Regions from separate parts of the Rahnella sp. R3(2024) genome, predicted to be linked through region 2. Evidence: predicted binding sites of a transcription regulator. Region 2 holds the regulator's gene; the other holds the start of a gene.
The links. The regulator CRP, encoded in region 2, controls carbon source genes, mostly activating them, when cyclic AMP is high. The targets are predictions, from matches to a motif close to ATGTGANNNNNNTCACAT.
Positions count from the first base shown of each region.

Region 1: rbsD (D-ribose pyranase) is a predicted target of CRP. The motif match lies at 2,682-2,699, and genes of this name have one in related genera.

Region 1 covers NZ_JBHGBU010000001.1:2,134,342-2,138,556, reverse strand. The annotation lists gene rbsC (ribose ABC transporter permease) at 1-662, opposite strand, end outside; gene rbsA (ribose ABC transporter ATP-binding protein RbsA) at 669-2,174, opposite strand; gene rbsD (D-ribose pyranase) at 2,182-2,601, opposite strand; gene kup (low affinity potassium transporter Kup) at 2,816-4,215, opposite strand, start outside.
Region 2 covers NZ_JBHGBU010000001.1:1,790,658-1,794,872, reverse strand. The annotation lists gene ABSH60_RS08195 (YccS/YhfK family putative transporter) at 1-1,536, opposite strand, end outside; gene crp (cAMP-activated global transcriptional regulator CRP) at 1,598-2,230, opposite strand; gene ABSH60_RS08185 (OsmC family protein) at 2,593-3,000, shown strand; gene ABSH60_RS08180 (LysR substrate-binding domain-containing protein) at 3,002-3,913, opposite strand; gene ABSH60_RS08175 (MFS transporter) at 4,106-4,215, shown strand, end outside.

The DNA.
Region 1 (4,215 bases), 340 kb from region 2:
TTAACTTTATCAACGCTGATACCTGACAGGCGCGTCGCGGATTCATTACCGCCCAGCGCGTAGATATAGCGCCCTAACCGGGTGTGATGCAGCATGTACCAGGCTGCAATAAACACCACGGCCATCAGCCAGACCGGTGTCGGAATACCCAGCGGGCGACCGATACCAAACCAGCCAAAGACATCTGCCACATCATTAAAACCGGTGCTGATCGGGCTGCCGTTGGTGTACACCATCGTGATACCGCGCAACAGCAGCATCATGACCAGCGTGGCGATGAATGCCTGCACTTTACCTTTGGCGACAATCATACCGGTGACGCCGCCCACCGCCGCCCCCAGCGCCAGCGCGGCGCCGACGGCTACAAAGGCATTCACTTCCAGCCCGACAATCGAGGCGGCAACCGCACCGGTCAGCGCCAGCAAAGAGCCGACGGATAAATCAATGCCCGATGTCAGGATCACCAGCGTCATGCCCACGGCCATAATGGCGTTAACGGAGGTTTGCTGAAGAATGTTAAACAGGTTATTCACTGTGAAGAAATTCGGGCTCATTGAAGAGACAACGGCAATCAACACCAGCAGCGCAATCAGAGACTTCTGCTCCAACAACCACTCTTTACTGATCCAGCGCTTTTTGGCTGATAATGTCTGAGAACTCATATCTGATTACTCCTGCGTCACGCGGTATTGCTTGCCGACAGCGGCTGCCATCAACACTTCTTGCGTAGCCTGTGCTATCGGGAATTCACCGCTTAAATGACCTTCGTGCATCACCAGAACCCGGTCACTCATGCCAATGACTTCAGGCATTTCTGAGGAAACCAAAATGATGCTTAGCCCTTCGCGCTTGAACTGGTTAATAAGCTGGTAAATTTCTTTTTTTGCACCGACGTCAACGCCGCGCGTCGGTTCGTCGAGGATCAGGACTTTTGGCCGCGTCATTAATCCGCGGGCAATCGCCACTTTTTGCTGATTACCACCGGAGAGCAGGCCAATAGGCTGCATCATCGATGGTGTTTTAATATTGAAGAGACGAATGAAATCTCCGACAGCCTGTTGTTCATCAGCATGTTTGAGACGTCCGCCGCCGTGGCTGAAATAACGCAGCGCTGTCAGCGACATGTTCTCTTTCACTGACATCCCAAGCACTAAACCATCACGTTTGCGGTCTTCAGAAATGTAAACGATGCCGTTCGCCAGCCCGTCCTGCGGTGAGTGAGTCACCACTTCGCGGCCATCCAGTGAAACGTTGCCACTTTTGCGCGGCAACGCGCCATACAGGATTTTCATCAGTTCGGTACGACCCGCACCCATCAACCCGGAAACGCCGAGGATTTCGCCGCTGTGCAGATCAAAGCTGACGTTATCCACGCCCGGCCCGCTGACATTACGCACCTGCAAACGCAGCGCACCGCGTTCATGATTAATGCGGGGATATTGTTCTTCGAGGCGACGGCCAACCATCATTTCAATCAGCGTGTCTTCCTCCAGCGAACTGACCGGACGCTCAGCGATGAACTGCCCGTCGCGGAAAACGGTGACGTCGTCGCAGATTTCAAAGATTTCTTTCATACGGTGGGAGATATACACCACGCCGCAGCCAGCCGCTTTCAGCTCACGAATGACGCTGAACAGAGAGGCGGTTTCGGTATCGGTCAGGGCATCCGTCGGTTCATCCATAATGATGACTTTGGATTCAAAGCTCAGCACCTTGGCAATCTCGACCATTTGCTGGTCGCCGATGGATAAATCCCCCACCAGCCGGTTGCTTTTGTAACGCAGATTCAGGCGCGCCAGCAGTTTATCGGCCTCGGCATACATCTTTTTCCAGTTGATGCGGCCAAAACCGTTCACAAACTCGCGGCCAAGGAAGATATTCTCGGCAATGGTCAGTTGAGGGATTAGGTTTAATTCCTGATGGATAATGCCGATCCCGGCTTCCTGCGACGCTTTCGGACCGTTAAACACCGTTTCCTTTCCGAGGAAATGCACTGAACCGGCATCTTTTTGATAGATGCCGGTCAGCACTTTCATCATCGTGGATTTACCCGCGCCGTTTTCACCCACCAGCGCCATGACACGTCCCGGATAAACGCTGAGCGCCGCGCCGGAAAGTGCTTTTACGCCGGGAAAGGCTTTATCAATCCCTGTCAGTTGCAGCAAAGGTTGCATAAAGGCCTCAGAAGGTTACGCCGGCACACAGGATCACATTCGCGTACGGCGAACATTCCCCGCTGCGGATGACAGCCCGACTTTTTTCGGTTTGCGCTTTGAATGCCTCATGACTGACGTAATCCAAAGCAATGGTGTTTCCCTGGTGTTGTTCGAGTTGTGTCAAACGGGCGAGTAACGCTTCATGGAGTTGAGGATTTTTCGTGAGGATTTCCTCTGCGAGGATAGCCCGCTCAACCTGCATCTCGTGTGTCACTACCTCTAAGACTTGTAAAAAGGTGGGAACTCCCTGGGTTAGCGCCAGATCGATGCGCTGGCAAGCTGCTGGCACCGGAAGTCCGGCATCGCCAATAACCAGCTGATCGGTATGACCTAACCGGGCAATAACAGTTGAGATTTCGGCATTTAACAGCGGTGACTTCTTCATTTTGACTCCTACAGCGAAACGTTTCGCTCACGGATGAGTTTATGAAAATGTCCGCACAAGGCAACGAAGATGTGATGGAATTGTGATCAGCGTCGAAACGTTTCGCTGAATGATTCAGAAATCAGAGGGCAATTTGAGTTAGTCGTTTCAGAAAGGATTACGCGCAAACAAAACAGGGTACCCGAAGGTACCCTGTCAGAGACTCAACTGAACGTCAGATTTCCACCTGAGTACCCAGTTCGATAACGCGGTTCGGCGGGATCTCAAACTGATCTGGCGCGCGCAGGGCGTTTCGGCTCAGGGCCATAAACAGCTTACCGCGGAAGTAGAGATACCACGGACGCTTGGTCAGGATCAGCGATTCATGCGACATAAAGAACGACGTTTCCATCATCCGGCACGGCAACCCTTCCAGACCGCAGCGATGGAAGATCTCTTCCACATTCGGCGTTTCTTTAAATCCGTAACTCGCCACCACCCGCCAGAACGTTGGCGACAGTTGCTCAATGGTGACGCGCCGGACGTTATGCACATAAGGCGCATCTTCCGTTCGCAGCGTCAGCAAGACCACCCGCTCATGCAGCACTTTGTTGTGCTTGAGGTTGTGCAGTAAGGCAAAAGGAATGACGTTGATGGCACGGGACATGTAGACCGCGGTGCCCGGAACACGAACCGGCGGCGATTTCTCCAGAGAAGCGATCATTGCCTCGAGAGAATTCCCGTGTTCGTTCATACGGCGCATAAGACGGAAGCGCTCGCTTTTCCAGGTGGTCATCACGATAAACATGCACAAACCGAGCGTCAGCGGCAACCAGCCACCGGAGAACAGTTTGGTGGCATTCGCGGCGAACAGTGGAATATCCATAAACAGCAGACCGATCAGCAAAATTCCCACCAGGAACGGTTTCCAGTGCCAGTTTTTCAGCGCCACCGTGCAGGAGAGAATGCTGGTCAGCACCATGGTGCCGGTCACGGCGATACCGTACGCCGCCGCCAGATTGCTTGAATGCTCGAAGCTGGCGATAACGATAACCACCGCGAAATACAGCAACCAGTTTATGGCCGGGATGTAAATCTGACCCGCTTCCATTTCCGAGGTGTGGATGATGCGCATTGGCGGTAAGTAGCCCAGTCGCACAGCCTGACGCGTCAGGGAGAACACACCGGAAATCACCGCCTGAGAAGCGATGATGGTCGCTAACGTGGCTAAAACCAGTAACGGAATCAACGCCCAGTCAGGAGCCAGCAGGAAGAAGGGGTTTTTGATCGCTTCCGGATTTTTAAGCAGCAGCGCGCCCTGACCGAAATAGTTCAGAACCAGAGACGGCAATACCACGGTGAACCAGGCCAGACGGATCGGGAATTTCCCGAAATGGCCCATATCGGCATACAGCGCTTCCACACCGGTAATCGACAGAACCACCGCGCCGAGTGCCAGGAAGGAGAAGGATTTATGCTCAATAAAGAAGTTAACTGCCCACATCGGGTTCATGGCACGCAGCACTTCCGGGTTCTGCATGATGCTGTTCACGCCAAGAACCGCCAGCGTCAGGAACCACACCAGCATTACCGGGGCAAAAAGTTTCCCCACGATACCGGTACCGTGTTTCTGAA
Region 2 (4,215 bases):
CTGCCACTGAGGCCACAGCCAGATCGTACCGCCGAAGGCGAGGGCGCAGCCGATCAGAGTATCGATAAGCCGGGGCACCAGAAAATGCACGCCATTCATCGCCAGAAGCTGGAGCGTATACACCGCCGTCACCGTCATACCCACCATCGCCAGCCCGTAGTTTTTCCGCAACACCGTGTACGATATCAGCGTAATCAGCAGCATACACAGCAGCGTGACGCCCTCGGGCAGCTCCAGTTTCAGCAGGGCAGCGGCGATCAGCAATCCCGCCAGCGTGCCGAGCGCACGGTGCTGAATGCGCACGCGGGTGGCGTTATAACCGTTCTGACTGACCAGCATGATGGTCAGCAAAATCCAGTAAGGTTTCGGCAGATTGAAGAACAACCCGAGGCTGCTGCCTAACGCCAGAATAATGCCGAGACGTGCGGCATTGCGCAGGGCAATGGATTTAAAGGACAAATAGCTTTTCAGTGCGGGCCAGAAAGGCAGGCGTGGCTGAGTATTCATCAGATCGCGCCGGTACAATGGCCTCTGGGTACGCAGCAGGCGTGCGATGCGGCTGAAATGGTAATAACAGAACTGGCCGACCGGATTATCCGGATTGCGTGCGGCAATTTTCTCCAGCGCCGCCAGTTCGTTCGCCATGGTAAAACGCCCGGAAAGACGGTGGTAAAGAATGTCGTCAGCAATCACCCGCAGACGGGCTGAAATCACCTGAGCATTACGGCGGATCACCGCTTCCGCATGGCTCTCTTCCACCAGCTTTTGCACTTCTTCCGGCTGATGCAGGCTGACGGTAATGTGCTCCTGCAAATCCAGCGCCACCTGAAAACGCTGAAACAGCCGCTTGTAGTGATGATGATGTCCGTGCTGCGGCAGCATGTGCAGCTGCTGATAAAGCAGGGCGATAAGATCGATGACCTGTTGCTGGCGCTTGAGCAGCGGCGGCAATGCGGTTTCAGGGTCGGTATGCTGTGTCAGCAGGCTGTATTTAGCTTCGAAATAATCCGCCAGTTGCAAATACAGCTGACTGAGGGTTTCGCGCATCGGTTGTTCTTTTGATATGCGAAACCACGCCCAGTTAAACAGGCCGTACCAGGCGGTGCCTGCGGCAAACAGCGCGGGTGCCTGCCACATCGGCCTGACGCCCACCATGCTCAGGGTAAAGATGGTCGCCACCAAGGCACCGGGCAACAGACGCGCATGGAGCGGGCTGATTTCGCCGGTGACGCCCAGTAATAATGCCAGCGACAGCATGATCAGCGGCAGCGGGAGGTGCCACCCGGTCAGCATCACTTGCAGCAGAATGCTGCCCAGCGCAAACAGAGCACCACCAATAATGAGACGTTTGAAAAAGCGTTTGTGGGGAGTATCAAGACCGGCGACGTTACAGCAGGCAGGGCAGAGGGAAAACAACAGGCCCATTTGCAGATTCCCAAACAGCCAGCAGAGGCCGACCGGCAGACATAACACCAGCGTCTGACGCAGTGCATAGTTCACTTCGGGATGATAAAACAGCCTTCGCCATAGCGTCATGGATGAAGCTTAGCCCATAAAAAAGGCGCGACAGTAAGCTGTCGCGCCTTTTTTTGAGGGATTAACGTGTGCCGTAAACGACAATCGTTTTACCGTGTGCGGAGATCAGGCTCTGATCTTCCAGCATCTTGAGAATACGGCCGACGGTTTCACGGGAGCAACCGACGATCTGACCGATTTCCTGGCGGGTAATTTTAATCTGCATCCCGTCCGGGTGGGTCATGGCATCTGGCTGTTTGGCCAGATTCAATAAGGTCTGAGCGATACGGCCCGTTACGTCGAGGAAAGCAAGGTTACCGACTTTCTCTGACGTCATTTGCAGACGGTTTGCCATCTGCGCGGAGAGGCGCATCAAAATGTCCGGGTTAACCTGAATCAGCTGGCGGAATTTTTTATAAGAAATTTCAGCCACTTCGCAGGCAGTTTTAGCACGTACCCAGGCACTGCGTTCCTGACCTTCTTCGAAGAGTCCCAGCTCGCCGATGAAGTCACCTTGGTTAAGGTAGGAAAGTATCATCTCTTTGCCTTCTTCATCTTTAATCAGGACGGCAACCGACCCTTTCACGATGTAGTACAGCGTTTCGGCTTTTTCACCCTGGTGAATCAGCGTACTTTTAGAAGGATACTTATGTATATGACAGTGAGACAGGAACCATTCAAGTGTCGGGTCTGTTTGTGGCTTGCCGAGAACCATTTGCTATTATCCTCTGTTATTATCGCTGCCCAAAATCACAGGGCTCAGAGTTCCCTGTACGGCGTCTGAATATTAATGCGCCCTATCAGCATGTAACTCACCAGAAATGCTGCAAGCGGATGTCGGAGTGAAACAGCCTGTTAATTGCTGTTATCACCTTGGGTTCTGTTCTTAAACCGCGAAAACCGTCACCGCAATTTACTGGAAAGTATGTTTCGGCTTTGTTTGTAACACAGGTTTGCAATGCTGTCTTGTGTTGTCTCGCTTCAGCATGATGGCGATCGGGTTACGTTGCCAGTTTTTAGGTGAAAGGGTACTCTGGGGTGAAAATTTGATGAATAAGAACGCCAGGAGATAAGCAAATGCACGCACGCGTAAAATGGGTGGAAGGTCTGACGTTTTTAGGTGAATCCGCGTCGGGTCATCAGGTTTTAATGGACGGGAATGCCGGTGATAAAGCACCGAGCCCGATGGAAATGTTGCTGATGTCAGCGGGCGGCTGTAGCGCGATCGACGTGGTGTCGATATTGCAAAAAGGCCGCAGCGATGTCCGTGACTGTGAAGTGAAACTGACGTCAGAACGTCGCGAAGAAGCACCGCGTTTGTTCACACACATCAATCTGCACTTCATCGTCACCGGTAAGGACCTGACTGATAAGGTTGTGGAGCGCGCCGTCAGCCTGTCAGCTGAGAAATATTGTTCCGTTTCTCTGATGCTGGGCAAAGCCGCCTCGATCACCCACAGTTTTGAAGTGGTTAACGTCGAATAAGTCACGACCAGTCATACGTCTGGCACTGATGACGCAGTAAATCCAAAAATCGCCGCGCGGCAAACGTCAGCGGCGATTTTTGCGAATAAAGTACGCAGTATTCCGCCTGTGGCAGGGTGTCGATATTGAGCAGACACAGCTTATCCTGCAATCCAAAAGGCGCCCGCATCGCCCGCGCAACAATGGTCAGGTAATCTGACTGCAACACCATATTTAGCCCGCACACTACCGAATCCGTTCGCACCGGCGTTTCTGCGAACGGCGGATGCAATCCGCCCATCGAAAGCTGCAATTGCGGGTAATACCCCATGTCCGTTTCCGGCAGTACCCAGCGCGCCTCATGCAGTTCCTCAAGCGAGGTGGCGTGTGCCAGCGGATGACCGCGCCGCGCGATGATGCCAAACGGTGCGTTAAACAGCGGTTCGCGCACCAGATCCTCCAGCGGAAAGCCCGGCCCGACGGTGCCGACGGCAAAATCCAGCCGGCCTTCGCGCAGCGCCGGTAACAGCACCGAAAGCTGACCTTCTTTGATCAGCAATTTCGACTGCGGAAACTGGGTTTTGAACCCCTCATTCAGTGCCGGAAAAACCGTCAGCGCCAGCAGTGAAGAAAAACCTATCGCCACCGACCCCTGCGAATACTGATTAATTTGCTGAATTTCTTCTGCTGCGCGTTCCAGTTCTTCAAGGATGAACTGCATCCGCTGGGCAAATGCGCGTCCAGTTTCGGTCAGCGCCATGCCCTGATTGCCGCGCACAATCAGCTGCGTATCGAGGGTGTGTTCCAGTTCCCGCAACGTTCTGCTGACCGCCGGTTGTGACTGATTCATCGCCCGCGCCGCACCGCGAATACTGCCGCTGCGGATAACCTGCTGGAAAACCTTCAGTTGCTGTAATTTCGGCAAATAGCGCATCCCGATCCCTATCAGTAAAAAGCATCACCCGCCCAAAAATTGCATCTTATGGCCGCACTGTAAAGCTGATAGCGTCAGGGTTGTTAAAATAATGCGTTGTTATTCAGTTGATTACGTGACGTATGTCGCATTTTATCTTTCGCCCGACAGTGAGAACTTCTGACGTGGTGATAACAAAAAGGGATATCCGCTATGAAAAGTCGTTCCCTGATGATTTTCCTGCTGTTCGTGGGCTATGTCGTGGTGTATATCGACAAAACGGTGATGGGCTTTGCGCTGTTGCCGATAGAGCGCGAATTTAC